Regions from separate parts of the Edwardsiella tarda ATCC 15947 genome, predicted to be linked through region 1. Evidence: predicted binding sites of a transcription regulator. Region 1 holds the regulator's gene; each other region holds the start of a gene.
The links. Region 1 encodes CRP, which controls carbon source genes, mostly activating them, when cyclic AMP is high. Its sites were predicted from a motif close to ATGTGANNNNNNTCACAT; they were not measured.
Positions count from the first base shown of each region.

Region 2: the regulator CRP is predicted to act here: its motif matches at 1,474-1,491, upstream of pth (aminoacyl-tRNA hydrolase).
Region 3: the regulator CRP is predicted to act here: its motif matches at 1,365-1,382, upstream of DCL27_RS07000 (DeoR family transcriptional regulator).
Region 4: the regulator CRP is predicted to act here: its motif matches at 1,732-1,749, upstream of DCL27_RS10980 (CidA/LrgA family protein).

Region 1 is NZ_CP084506.1:237,610-240,741, forward strand. Features, by position in the region: gene DCL27_RS01125 (hydrolase) at 1-689, shown strand, start outside; gene DCL27_RS01130 (YheU family protein) at 686-910, shown strand; gene crp (cAMP-activated global transcriptional regulator CRP) at 1,261-1,893, shown strand; gene DCL27_RS01140 (YccS/YhfK family putative transporter) at 1,952-3,132, shown strand, end outside.
Region 2 is NZ_CP084506.1:2,167,326-2,170,457, reverse strand. Features, by position in the region: gene ychF (redox-regulated ATPase YchF) at 1-502, opposite strand, end outside; gene pth (aminoacyl-tRNA hydrolase) at 650-1,240, opposite strand; gene ychH (stress-induced protein YchH) at 1,608-1,886, shown strand; gene DCL27_RS10070 (DUF1214 domain-containing protein) at 1,937-3,073, opposite strand.
Region 3 is NZ_CP084506.1:1,509,144-1,512,275, forward strand. Features, by position in the region: gene DCL27_RS06995 (invasin domain 3-containing protein) at 1-3, shown strand, start outside; gene DCL27_RS07000 (DeoR family transcriptional regulator) at 361-1,164, opposite strand; gene rbsK (ribokinase) at 1,504-2,424, shown strand; gene fucP (L-fucose:H+ symporter permease) at 2,453-3,132, shown strand, end outside.
Region 4 is NZ_CP084506.1:2,364,590-2,367,721, reverse strand. Features, by position in the region: gene cdd (cytidine deaminase) at 1-381, opposite strand, end outside; gene DCL27_RS10985 (CidB/LrgB family autolysis modulator) at 578-1,267, opposite strand; gene DCL27_RS10980 (CidA/LrgA family protein) at 1,264-1,680, opposite strand; gene rarD (EamA family transporter RarD) at 1,842-2,789, opposite strand; gene sbcB (exodeoxyribonuclease I) at 2,958-3,132, opposite strand, start outside.

The DNA of each region.
Region 1 (3,132 bases):
GCTGTAGTGGTGAGCCTAACTTGCTGCCACGTTTTTATCATTCGGGCAAGACCGGCGATGCGCGTTTCTTCCTCGCATGGTTACGCCGAACGCTGGGTGAGGTACCGACGGCGGCGGTCGGCGTCTCTCTCGGGGGGAATATGTTGGCCTGCTATTTGGCGGAGGAGGGATCGCAAGCGCCGTTGACGGCGGCGGTGCTGGTCTCGGCGCCGTTACAGTTGGCGGCCTGTGCGGCGCACTTGGAGAGTGGGGCGGGGCGTTTTTATCAACGTTACCTGTTACATGAGCTCAAGCGCAGCGCGTTGCGTAAACAGCGCTGTTATCCCCAGTTACGAGCGCTCGATCCGCAGCAGATCCGGCGGTTGCGTCGGTTGCGTGAGTTTGACGAGCAGATTACGGCGCCGCTGCATGGTTTCGCCGGCACGGATGATTATTATCGGCGTTGTAGCGCGTTGCCGCGTCTGGCTGCGATTCGCCAGCCGTTGTTGATCTTGCAAGCGCGTGACGATCCTTTCATGACGGCGGCGGTGATCCCGGACAGGGCACGGCTACCGTCTAATATCGACTATCAGCTCACCGAGTTCGGTGGACACGTCGGCTTTATCAACGGCACGCTACGGCGCCCGTCCCTGTGGTTAGAGCAGCGTATTCCCGAATGGTTAGCCTGTTATTTGGAGTCAATGACGTGATCATTCCTTGGCGAGATATCGCCCCGACAACATTGGATAATTTAATCGAAGCCTTCGTGTTACGTGAGGGAACCGATTATGGCGAACAGGAGAAGAGTCTGGCACAGAAGGTTGAGGATGTGCGCCAACAGCTGATAAGCGGCGAGGCCGTGGTTGTTTGGTCTGAACTTCATGAAAGTGTCAATATTATGGCGCGTAGCCAGTTTAACGGGGACGATTAACGCTAATCGCTCGCTTTTCTTGGTGATTTAGCGCAGGCTACTGTGCAAATAAGGTGCAAAAATAATTCCGTTGGGAAAAAAAACGCGGCGAACAGTGAGCTATTCCATGCTGAAACGAGACAGTGCGAGACAGTTGGGTCAAGCTATGCTACAAACTAAGCCGACATGCACCTTTAATGGAATGAAGCGGGTATAGATCAATAAGGTCGGGTAGCAACTCCCTTAGGCTAATAAAACTATATTCGACAAGTGCAGTGCTATAACAGGTTACTAGGCAGTTTCCCGGCTCCGCCGCCTGGCGGGGCGCGTTTGGCGCACGGGGATGCGATAACAACAGAGGATAATAGCGAATGGTTCTCGGCAAACCACAAACAGACCCAACCCTTGAATGGTTCCTGTCCCATTGCCATATTCATAAATATCCATCAAAAAGTACTTTGATTCACCAAGGTGAAAAGGCGGAGACGCTTTATTACATCGTGAAGGGATCTGTCGCGGTACTGATCAAGGATGAAGAGGGCAAGGAGATGATCCTCTCTTACCTGAACCAGGGCGATTTCATCGGTGAGTTGGGCTTGTTTGAGGAAGGACAGGAGCGCAGTGCCTGGGTTCGGGCGAAAACTGCCTGTGAAGTGGCTGAAATTTCTTATAAGAAATTCCGTCAGTTGATTCAGGTAAACCCGGATATCTTGATGCGATTGTCCGCGCAGATGGCGCGTCGCCTGCAAGTGACGTCAGAGAAGGTCGGTAACCTGGCTTTCTTGGACGTTACCGGCCGCATTGCCCAGACGCTGTTGAATCTGGCGAAGCAACCGGATGCGATGACGCACCCGGACGGTATGCAGATTAAGATTACGCGTCAGGAGATCGGTCAGATCGTCGGTTGTTCGCGTGAAACGGTCGGTCGTATCTTGAAGATGCTGGAAGATCAGAACCTGATCTCGGCCCACGGTAAAACCATCGTCGTCTACGGGACGCGGTGATTTTTCGCCCGCGCCGCCCTCGTGGCGCGGGACTCTCTCCATCCCCAGGATGGTGCTCATGTGGCGGCGGTTTATCTACCACCCGGAAGTGAATTATGCACTGCGTCAGACGCTGGTCTTGTGTCTGCCGGTGTTGTTCGGGTTATTGATTGGCCAACTGCAACAGGGGCTACTGTTCTCGCTGGTTCCCGTCTGCTGTAACATCGCGGGCCTGGATACACCACATAAACGCTTCTTTAAACGCCTGGCCGTGGGTGGTTCGCTATTCGCGCTCGGTAGTTTTCTCTTGCAGCTTGCCTTGTTATGGCAGGTGCCTGTGCCGTTGGCGATGCTTTTTCTGGCGTTATTGCTGGGCGTCAATGGAGAGATCAGCCCATTGCATGCCCGCTTGCTGCCCGCCACGTTGGTCGCCGCCATCTTTACTCTGAGTATGGTCGGCATGGTACCTATCTGGCAGGCACCGCTGCTGTATCTGGTGGGGACCGTCTGGTACGGTGCGTTTACTTGGTTCTGGTTTATCCTGTGGAAGGGGCAGCCGATTCGCGAGACGCTGAACCAACTCTATTTGGAGTTGGGGGATTATATCGAGGCCAAGTACAGCTTGCTGACGCAGCATAGTGATCCACAGACGGCCTTGCCGCCGTTGTTGAATCGTCAGCAGAAGGTGATGGATCTGATCACGGTGATCTACCAGCAGATGCACATGCTCTCTTTGGTTCATAACCCCGAGTACAAGCGCCTGGTTCGCTATTTTCAGGTGGCGCTCGATCTGCAAGAGCATATCACCGTCAGTCTCTCTCAGCCGGAGGAGGTGCAGACGCTGGTGGCGCAGAGCCAGGCCGAGGCGATCATTCGGCGCAATGCCCAGGTCGTCGCTGGGCGCCTGCGGGTGGTGGCGGATGACATTCTCTATCACCGTTATCCGCAACACTTCTCCATGCAGCCTGAGGTCTCCGCGTTGGAGAAGCTGGCCAGTCGCTATCCCGACAACCCGGTGGGGCAATTCTGTTTGCACCACTTTAGCCGCATGGCACGTTTATTAGAGCGCCAGCGTCCCCTCTATCAACGCCAACTGATGGCGACGCAGCAACGCCTGCCGTTTTGGCCGGCGTTGCGCGCCTATTGTTCACCGAAGTCTGGCGCGCTGCGTAATGCCTTGCGCCTCGGGCTGACCCTCGCCGCCGGTAGCGGCTTGGGGATCTTACTGGCATTGCCTAAATCTTACTGGATTATGTTGAC
Region 2 (3,132 bases), 1.7 Mb from region 1:
ATTTTTCCAGTGCGGACAGTTCCAGTTTGGCGTCTTTATCGCCGCCCTTGGCCTTCTTCTGCACGCGGTGGATGGCGCGCTCACAGGTATCCAGATCCGCCAGCGCCAACTCGGTGTTGATCACCTCGATGTCTTCCGCCGGATTGACTCGGCCGGAGACGTGTACGATGTTGTCGTTCTCAAAGCAACGTACCACGTGGCCGATGGCCTCGGTTTCACGAATGTTGGTCAGGAACTGGTTGCCCAGGCCTTCGCCTTTGGAGGCCCCTTTCACCAGGCCAGCGATGTCGACGAACTCCATGGTGGTTGGCAGGGTACGCTGGGGTTTCACGATCTCGGCCAGCTGATCCAGACGCGGATCGGGCATCGGCACCACGCCGGTGTTCGGCTCGATGGTACAGAACGGGAAGTTAGCGGCTTCGATCCCCGCTTTGGTCAGCGCATTGAACAGCGTAGATTTACCGACGTTAGGAAGGCCGACGATACCGCATTTAAAACCCATGTTTAATCACCTTAACTCATTGAATTTTTGGTGGTTAATACATTAGCCACCAAATAAACAGGAAAATTTTGCCCAATTATACACGCAACGCGTCATTTTCTCGACTTATCCTTAGGCGACGCGTGGCGTGGGCTACGCTGCTCGCTATCAGCGTGGCGTGGCCTTAAAGCCATTCTGGCGATTCATCGCCTTTTCCATCCCGTCGCGCATCAGTACCTCGGTACAGCGCAGCGCCTCGTCGATCGCCTCGTCGATTAACGGCTGCTCGCTCGCCAGAGGTTTACCCAGCACGAAGCCGACGACCTTACTCTTGTCGCCGGGATGGCCGATGCCGATACGCAGGCGATAGAAATTGGGATTGTTGCCCAGCTTGCTCTGAATATCCTTGAGGCCATTGTGGCCACCATTACCCCCGCCTAACTTCAGCTTCGCCACACCGGGGGGCAGATCCAACTCATCGTGCGCCACCAGGATCTCATCCGGGGCGATGCGGTAGAAACCGGCTAGCGCGGAGACGGCCTTGCCGCTGAGGTTCATGAAGGTGGTGGGGACCAGTAGGCGTAGATCGTGCCCGGCCAGGTTGAGGCGGGCGGTATAGCCAAAGAATTTACTCTCGTCTTTCAGGGATTGGCCGTGGCGTTCGGCGAGGGCGTCAACGAACCAGGCACCGGCATTGTGGCGCGTCTGTGCGTATTCCGCGCCAGGGTTGGCCAGGCCGACAATCAGTTTAATCGTCATCAGTACATTCGATCTTTGTGTGATAGACGCGGGAGCGCCCCGCGGCAAGTCGTGGATAAAAGAACAGCCGTAATTAGACCACACTTTGCCGCGGCTCACTACCTTGCCGCGTCCGTGTCACCGCTGTCGGGATGCAATGATGAGCGGCGCTGCTGACTGCGCGCGCTAACGATGCGTCCCGTACTCGATATATCTGGTTGCAAAATGAAATAACTAATGGTTGCAAGGGCAGAATGTGAACTGCACCCAATCAGGTAAATATTAAGCGACTATACTGTCACTAACGGGATAGGTTAGCGTCCCTGATAGGAGGCTAACCTAGCATCAGTCGATTTTATGGATACTGATACAGCGAAGGAGGAGACCAATGAAACGTAAAAGCTCAATGCTGCTTGGCAACATTCTGATGGGGCTGGGGCTTATTACCATGGTGGGCGGTGTCGGTTACTCCGTACTGGCTCAGTTACCCCAATTGGATTTACCTCAATACTTTTCACATGGTGCGGTGATGAGCATCTTCATCGGTGCGCTGTTATGGCTGGCGGGGGCGCGTGTCGGAGGTCGTGAGCGCGTCGCCGACCGCTATTGGTGGGTACGTCACTACGATAAACGCTGTACCCGTAAAACGCGTGAACGTCACTCTTAAAATAACGACGTGTCATACCGTTTGAGCGCCGCCGGGAAGGGCGGCGTTTTTTATGGTTTTTGCGCGTCGGCGTGGGACAGTCGTTGCACCTCGAACTCGGGATAGCTTTGCGAGCCCAGGTAACGGATGGCCACGATACCCTGATCGTAACCGGCGCTGGTGAGGTTATTCGGCAGATCGCGCGGTTGGCGCGTCAGGTTGATCTGGTAGTGCCCATCGGCCTGCTGGACGATCTCTTTCCCGGTCAGGTAGGTGCGCGCGTTGCGGTAATCGGGCGTGATATAGTAAGGCGTATAGAATACGACGGAAATGTAGGTGGCATCGCGTGGCAGGGTGCCGCTGATGCGGATCACGCTGTCATCGTCGGGCAGGGTGACGTAGACGCCGTTGTAACGATTGTCTGTGGTGGGGTAGAGCGCGTCGGATAAGCGGCGATCGACCTCGACCTCCTGATTGCTGTTACGCACCTGTGCCATCTTCTCGGCAATATCCAATGAACTGAGTACCAGGCTACGGTAGAAGGCGTCGGCCAGGGCGACGCGTTGCCGCGCATCCGGGATGGGCGGCTGCGCCTCACCGCTCAGGCGCTGAATGCGGTAACGGGCGGGGTTATGCAGCTTCTGCTGTCCGTTTTGGTAATACTCACGGACGATGAGCATATAGTCCTCTGGGGTCGTGGTGATGCTATCCCCCTCACCGGAGAGAGGCTTGGGGCTGAGACGCAGCGTAAAGTTACCCCGGCAGTCGATCTGCATCGTGTTCGATGAGCGATTTTGCTGAGCCAGGGCGATATTACGGCCATCACGCATGCCATATACCTGGAAGCCGACGTATTCGGCGGCACCGAGGTTACCGGTGATGAGGTAGTCGTTGCGGCTATCGAACAGGGTGGAATGATAGGTGGTCCAGGGGTTATCGCCGGCCACCTTGCGGGTTCCGCTCATCCAGTTGACGAAGTAGGGATGGCTGTCCGCCGCTTGGCGCAAGAAGATCGCCGAAGAGAGCGAGGCCGCGCTGCGTAGAAACTGTTGGCTGGCGGCGGCGTACGGCGCCGCCAGGCCCATGCGTTGATTAAACGCCGCCGTCTGCCCGGCCATATCTTTTTGGGGTAAGGGCGGGATCGTCGGCGTGCAGTTGGCCGTGGTGCTGAGCAGGCTAAGTAGGGGGGCACATAATAGTCTGAACATGATGGCATCCATTAACGCAGCAGAGAATGAATGGGCAGCCTAGCATAGTGCGGACGAAC
Region 3 (3,132 bases), 1.3 Mb from region 1:
TAGCCTTTAGTTTTTATATTTTAATCTTGGTGTTATTGGTTTTGGTTGTACGGGGGTGGCCTAGGAAAAGCCCGGTAGGAGAAGTCAGTCCGGAGACCGTTGAATGGGCCTCGTCGTGAGGACAGAATTTATCTACGGTTCTGGGCTCATTCCATTATTGATGGATTTAATTATACGGCGAGTTTGTCGGCGAACCGCCCCGACGGCACCCTGGCGTCAGGATATGTCATCAGGCATGGGGGCGGTCGGGCGCCAGGGGACGGCGCCGTTGCTTGTCATGCGCCAGGGAGACGCGTTGTTCTCCGCTCGGCGCTTGGCTTAGATCATGGCGACTCACACGCCTGGCGGCGTGCGTGCGAATCACGGCGACTCGCTCTCCGCCTCGGAGTCCGGCGTGATGACGCGCACCCCCGCCGCTCGGCAGCAGGTCGCGTATTCTCCCGGTAGCGCCCTATCGCTGATCAGCAGATCGAAGGCCGCGAGCGGGGCGATGTTGACGGGGGCCACATCGTCGAACAGACCATGGCGTGCCAGCAGGATCTTACGGAGCCCATGATCGATAGCCTTGCGCTTGAGCGCTGCGTCGTCTAGCTCTTGCCAAGTGACACCGTAACGCTCGTCGACGCCATTGGCGGAGATGAAGACCTTACGCGGGTTCAGGGTATCGAGCATCGAGGGGTTGGCGTGGTCATAGAAGGTGTCGTTTCTGGCGCAGTAACGGCCGCCGCAGAGGATGGCCGAGGCTTGCGGCTTCTCCCGGAGCGCCAGGAAGACGGCGTGTGAACAGCAGATCCCGGTAAACGGGATATCATCGGGGATCAGGCTGACCAGGAGCGCCATCTCGGGGCCATTATCAAAGAAAACCAGATCGTTGTCGGCGATCAGCCCGGCGGCCAGAATGGCGATGGGGAGATCGTCCGGATGATGTTGCGACGGCGTGCTCTCTGCTTGAGGAAGCGCTGAGTGGGGGGCATTCATCGCGACGATATAGCCGCCGAGCAGGGCGAGCGGTAGCGGCTGCGGGTGATTATCGGGGCTTAGATCACGGCGGATGGTCATCACCGAGACCTCGAGCATACGTGCCGCATCTTTCAGATGAATGCGATCGGACTTTTGCAGCAAGGCTTGCAGGCGACGGATGCGCTCTTTTTGTTTGGTTTCCATGCGGATTCTCCACGCTCACAGCCAAATGTTTCGCTAGTAACATTTGGCGTGTGAGGGAACAGGCCATTTATGTTTCTACTATAGCGCCGGACAGGATGAAAAAAAAGCCTTGTTGCGGATAAGGTGAATTTATCTATTTGTTATTAAATGACTTTAATCCATCACTTTCTCCCATGCTAACGCGGGATGATCGGCCGATCATCTGACGCAGATCTCACTGTATGTATTCCGTTTTACTCCACGTGACTAATCGAGATCATAGTCACAAATGTTGCTCATGTAACATGATAATGTTTCTTCACTATCATTGTTATCTGGACGTTGTTAAGGAGTAAGAGAATGGATATTGCTGTTATTGGTTCCAACATGGTGGATCTCATCACCTATACCAACCAGATGCCAAAAGAGGGGGAAACGCTAGAGGCGCCGGCATTTAAAATCGGTTGCGGCGGGAAGGGGGCGAATCAGGCGGTGGCGGCCGCCAAGCTGAATTCTAAGGTGATGATGCTGACGAAAGTTGGGGATGATATTTTTGCCGATAATACCATTCGCAATCTCGAATCCTGGGGCATCGATACCAGCTACGTGGAGAAGGTGCCCTGCACCAGCAGCGGCGTGGCGCCAATCTTTGTCAACGCGAACTCCAGTAATAGTATTCTGATTATTAAAGGAGCGAATAAATTCCTCTCCCCAGAGGATATTGATCGGGCGGCGGCGGATTTAAAGAAATGCCAGCTAATCGTGTTGCAATTAGAGGTGCAGCTGGAAACCGTCTATCACGCCATCGAGTTCGGTAAAAAACATGGTATTCAGGTATTACTGAATCCGGCCCCAGCACTGCGCGAATTGGATATGTCCTATGCCTGTAAGTGCGATTTCTTTGTGCCCAATGAGACCGAGTTAGAGATCCTGACCGGTTTGCCGGTGGACACCTATGAGCACACGCGCATCGCGGCCAGAAGCCTGATAGAGAAGGGGCTGAATAATATCATCGTGACCTTGGGCGAGAAGGGCGCGCTCTGGATGACGCGCGAGCAGGAGGTCCATGTTCCGGCGCTCAAGGTGTCTGCGGTGGACACCAGCGGTGCCGGTGATGCCTTTATCGGCTGCTTCGCTCACTATTACGTACAGGAGGGTGATGTGGAGGCGGCGATGAGAAAGGCGGCCTTATTTGCCGCATTCAGTGTGACCGGGAAAGGAACGCAATCTTCTTATCCCAGTATCGAGCAGTTCAATGAGTTTCTGGCGTTGAACGTCTAATATCTCTGTTAATAAGGTAGCATTCATTATGAATAATAAAAGCATCATCCAGATGCCAGATGGCTATCTGAATCGTACCCCGCTGTTTCAATTTATTTTATTATCTTGTCTCTTCCCACTCTGGGGATGTGCGGCGGCACTCAACGATATTCTGATTACGCAGTTTAAAAGTGTTTTTGAATTAAGTAACTTCGCCTCGGCATTAGTGCAGAGCGCCTTCTATGGCGGTTATTTTCTGATTGCCATCCCCGCGTCACTGGTGATTAAGAAAAGCAGCTATAAGGTCGCCATAATGATCGGCCTGGCGTTATATATCGCCGGCTGCTCGCTGTTCTTCCCCGCCTCCCATATGGCGACCTATACGATGTTCTTGGCGGCGATTTTCGCCATCGCCATCGGCTTGAGCTTCCTCGAGACCGCCGCGAACACCTATAGCTCCATGTTGGGGCCCCAGGCGCAGGCTACGCTGCGTCTGAATATCAGCCAGACCTTTTATCCCATCGGGGCGGCGGCCGGGATCCTGCTGGGCAAATACCTGGTGTTCTCCGAGGGCGATAGCCTCGAGAAGCAGATGGCGGGGATGAATGCCGAACAGATCCATGCGTTTAAACTGGCAATGCTGGAGAACACGCTCGAACCGTATAAGTATATGATCATGGTGTTGCTGGTGGTGATGGCGCTGTTTCTGTTGACGCGCTTCCCCAGTTG
Region 4 (3,132 bases), 1.5 Mb from region 1:
GGTGCAATTCACGGTGATCGAAGCCAGCGCGCGCTCACCGCGCAGCCAGGCATGGGTGATCGCACACTGCTCGGCGTGGATCGTCTGTTGCATCGGCGCACCGGCGAACTCCATATTGGCGCCGAAGTAGAGGTTACCGCTGCTCCCTTGGACGATGGCCCCTACCTGGAAATGAGAGATCGGCGTCAGGGCGCAGGCAGCGGCCAGCGGCAGCAGTGCAAAACTCAACGCCTGACGATCCAACTGGCAGGCATGACAAATGGCATCCACCTGGGCGGCGGTGATTACGGCGTGGAAATCATCCGACGCCATAATGGGGGTGAGCGCCGCTTGAAGTTCGCCAGGCAACTGGCTAAATGCAGCGGCAAAGCGTGCGTGCATGGGAAGGCCTCTTGTGAGTTACGGGAGGCTATTGTAGGTAAGCGCCAGAGTTATATTTGTGACAATTATCACTTTTTGAGTGTAATTTCTGTAATTCGAGCGGTGAATGAGAGAGCTATTTCACCATTTTGCGCTTGTTTGTACACAATAATCAGATGGAGTACGCCAGATGGCGCACTCCACTGTGAAAATTCTCTCAGAAAAGGCGTAGCAGGATGGGGAAGAGAAACGGCGCCAGCAGCGAGGTGATGATGCCGCAGATCACCAGTGCCAGCGAGCTGAACGCCCCCTCTTGGTAATCCACCTCGGCACAGCGCGCGGTCCCTAAGGCGTGGGAGGCGGTCCCCATCGCGAGGCCACGTGATGCCTTGGTGCGGATCTTCATCGCATTCAGCAGGGTATGGCCAAAGACCGCCCCGAGGATCCCGACAAAGATTACACAGACGGCGCTGATGGCCGGGATACCGTGGATCGACTGGGAGACCGCCATGGCGATCGGCGTCGTGACTGACTTCGGTAGAACCGAGGCGGCGATTTCCGGTGTCGCCCCCAGCCACAGCGCAATCGCGGTCCCGGTCGTCATCGCCGTGGCGCTGCCGATGAAGCAGATGGTGATGATGGACTTCCAGCGAGCACGGATCTGGTGCAGTTGCTCATACAGCGGGAAGGCAAGCGCCACCACCGCGGGTTGCAGCAGGCTGTTCAGCACGGAACTGCCGGCGAAGTAGTTGTGATACGGAATATGCAGCAACAGCAACACGGGAATGATCACCGCCATGGAAACCAACAGCGGGTTGAGCAACGGCATGTTCAAGCGCTGAGCCAGACGACGGGCGCCGAAGAAGACCGCCAGGGTTAACGGTAACGACCACCAGATATTGATCATTGTTTACTCTCCTGCGGGCGAATGGCGGGTTGGTTGCCATCGTTAGGACGCTCGCGATGTACCAGATGAGAACAGTAGGCCACGACCACCATGATGATCAGCGTACTGACCACACAGGAGACGACGATAGGACCGAACTGGCGGCATAACACGTCGTAATACTGCATCACCCCGACGCCGATCGGCACGAATAGCAATGCCATATAACGAATAAACAGGCTACAGCCGGGTTTCACCCATTTGGCGGGCATGATCTGCGAAGCCAGCAGGGCGAAGAGGATCAACATGCCGATGATACTACCGGGAATGGTGATCGGTAACAGGGTAGAGAGTGCATTACCGGCGAACAGACACAGGTAGATCAACACAAAGGCGCGTGCGTATTGCCAGCAAACAGAAAGCGGTTTTGACATCGTAATGTACCTAAGAACGAAAACGCAATTATCATACAATTAATGGGTAAAATGTGCTACTGATCACACCATGAATTCGCTCTATGGCAGTCATGCCAATTTGGCAGGGTAGGCGGATGGGGGCGAGAGGCGGCCCACGCGTCGGAGCGGGCCGCGGAGGATTAGCGCTTGTGATGACCGACGGGGAGGCGAGCCCCCGCTTTCGCTGGCGAAGCGGCGGGAGATGTGGACGGATCAGGACGGCGCATGATGATAAAGATCTCGTAGATGCAGAGCGCCAGACCCAGCCAAATCAGAGAGAAACTGACCATCTTCGCAACGTTGATCGGCTCGCCAAAGAGCAGCACCGCCAGCAGAAATTGGAGTGAGGGTTCGACATACTGTGCCAGGCCGACCACCGTCAGCGAGGTGCGCTTAATCGCGGCGGCGAACAGCAGTAGCGGGGCATAGGTGACCGGCGCGGTCAGGATATAGAGTAGATAGTGCGTCGAGCTGATGCCTGTCAGGCCGCTCTCTCCATTCAACTGCAGCCAGAAGGTGATTCCGATCGCCAGCGGCAGCATCCAGAGGGTCTCCAGCGTCAACGAGGTCATAATATCGTAGCGGATATATTTACGCACGAGACCATAAAAAGCGAAGGTGATGCCCATCACCAGCGCCAGCACCGGTACCCGCCCCAACAGGATGATCTGATAGCCGAGGCCGATGATGGCCAGGAGCACGGCGAGACGTTGGAAGGGGGTGAGACGATCGTGCAGGAAGATCACGCCCAATGCGATGGCGAATAGCGGGTTAGTAAAGTAGCCCAAGCTGGCATCCAGCACTAGGTTATGGGTGAGGGCATAGATGAAGGTGGTCCAGGAGACGCTCATAATGGCGCCGCCGAGCAGGCAGCAGTATAGGGAGCGTTTATCCTGCCAGACGGCGCGCCAGGTGGTGCGTTGTTTAAACAGCAGGCGTAGTGCGAGTAGCAGAGGGACGGACCAGAATAGACGCTGGGCTAACAGCTCGAACGCGTTGGCATCGTTCAATAGCTTATAATACAGCGGCGTGATCCCCCACAGAATAAATGACAGTACCGCCAGCAGCGGCCCATTAGTCAGCCACATAGACTCTCGCCTTGATGAAGGCCTCATATGTCGAGGCGTCGTTGTCGTCCGCGCCATCGAGGATGGCGCGGGAGAAGAAGCGTATTTGCCGGGGAGGGCGAGATTGACGATGACGGTCGGGGGGACGTCCCCCGTGGTAACCTGCCGCATCCTTTTGGCTTAAGTATATTATCCTACTAATTCACGAGCATAATCAAATAGCGCGCGTAGTAGCGTCAGGCGTTGGGGTTGATCTTCGTAGCGGTTGTACAACATTTCCAATGTCTGGAGATATTCCTGTACACGCTCCGCGGTCAGCATCTCCCGGCGATGCTGTTGCCAGCGTTGCCGTTCGGCCTCATCC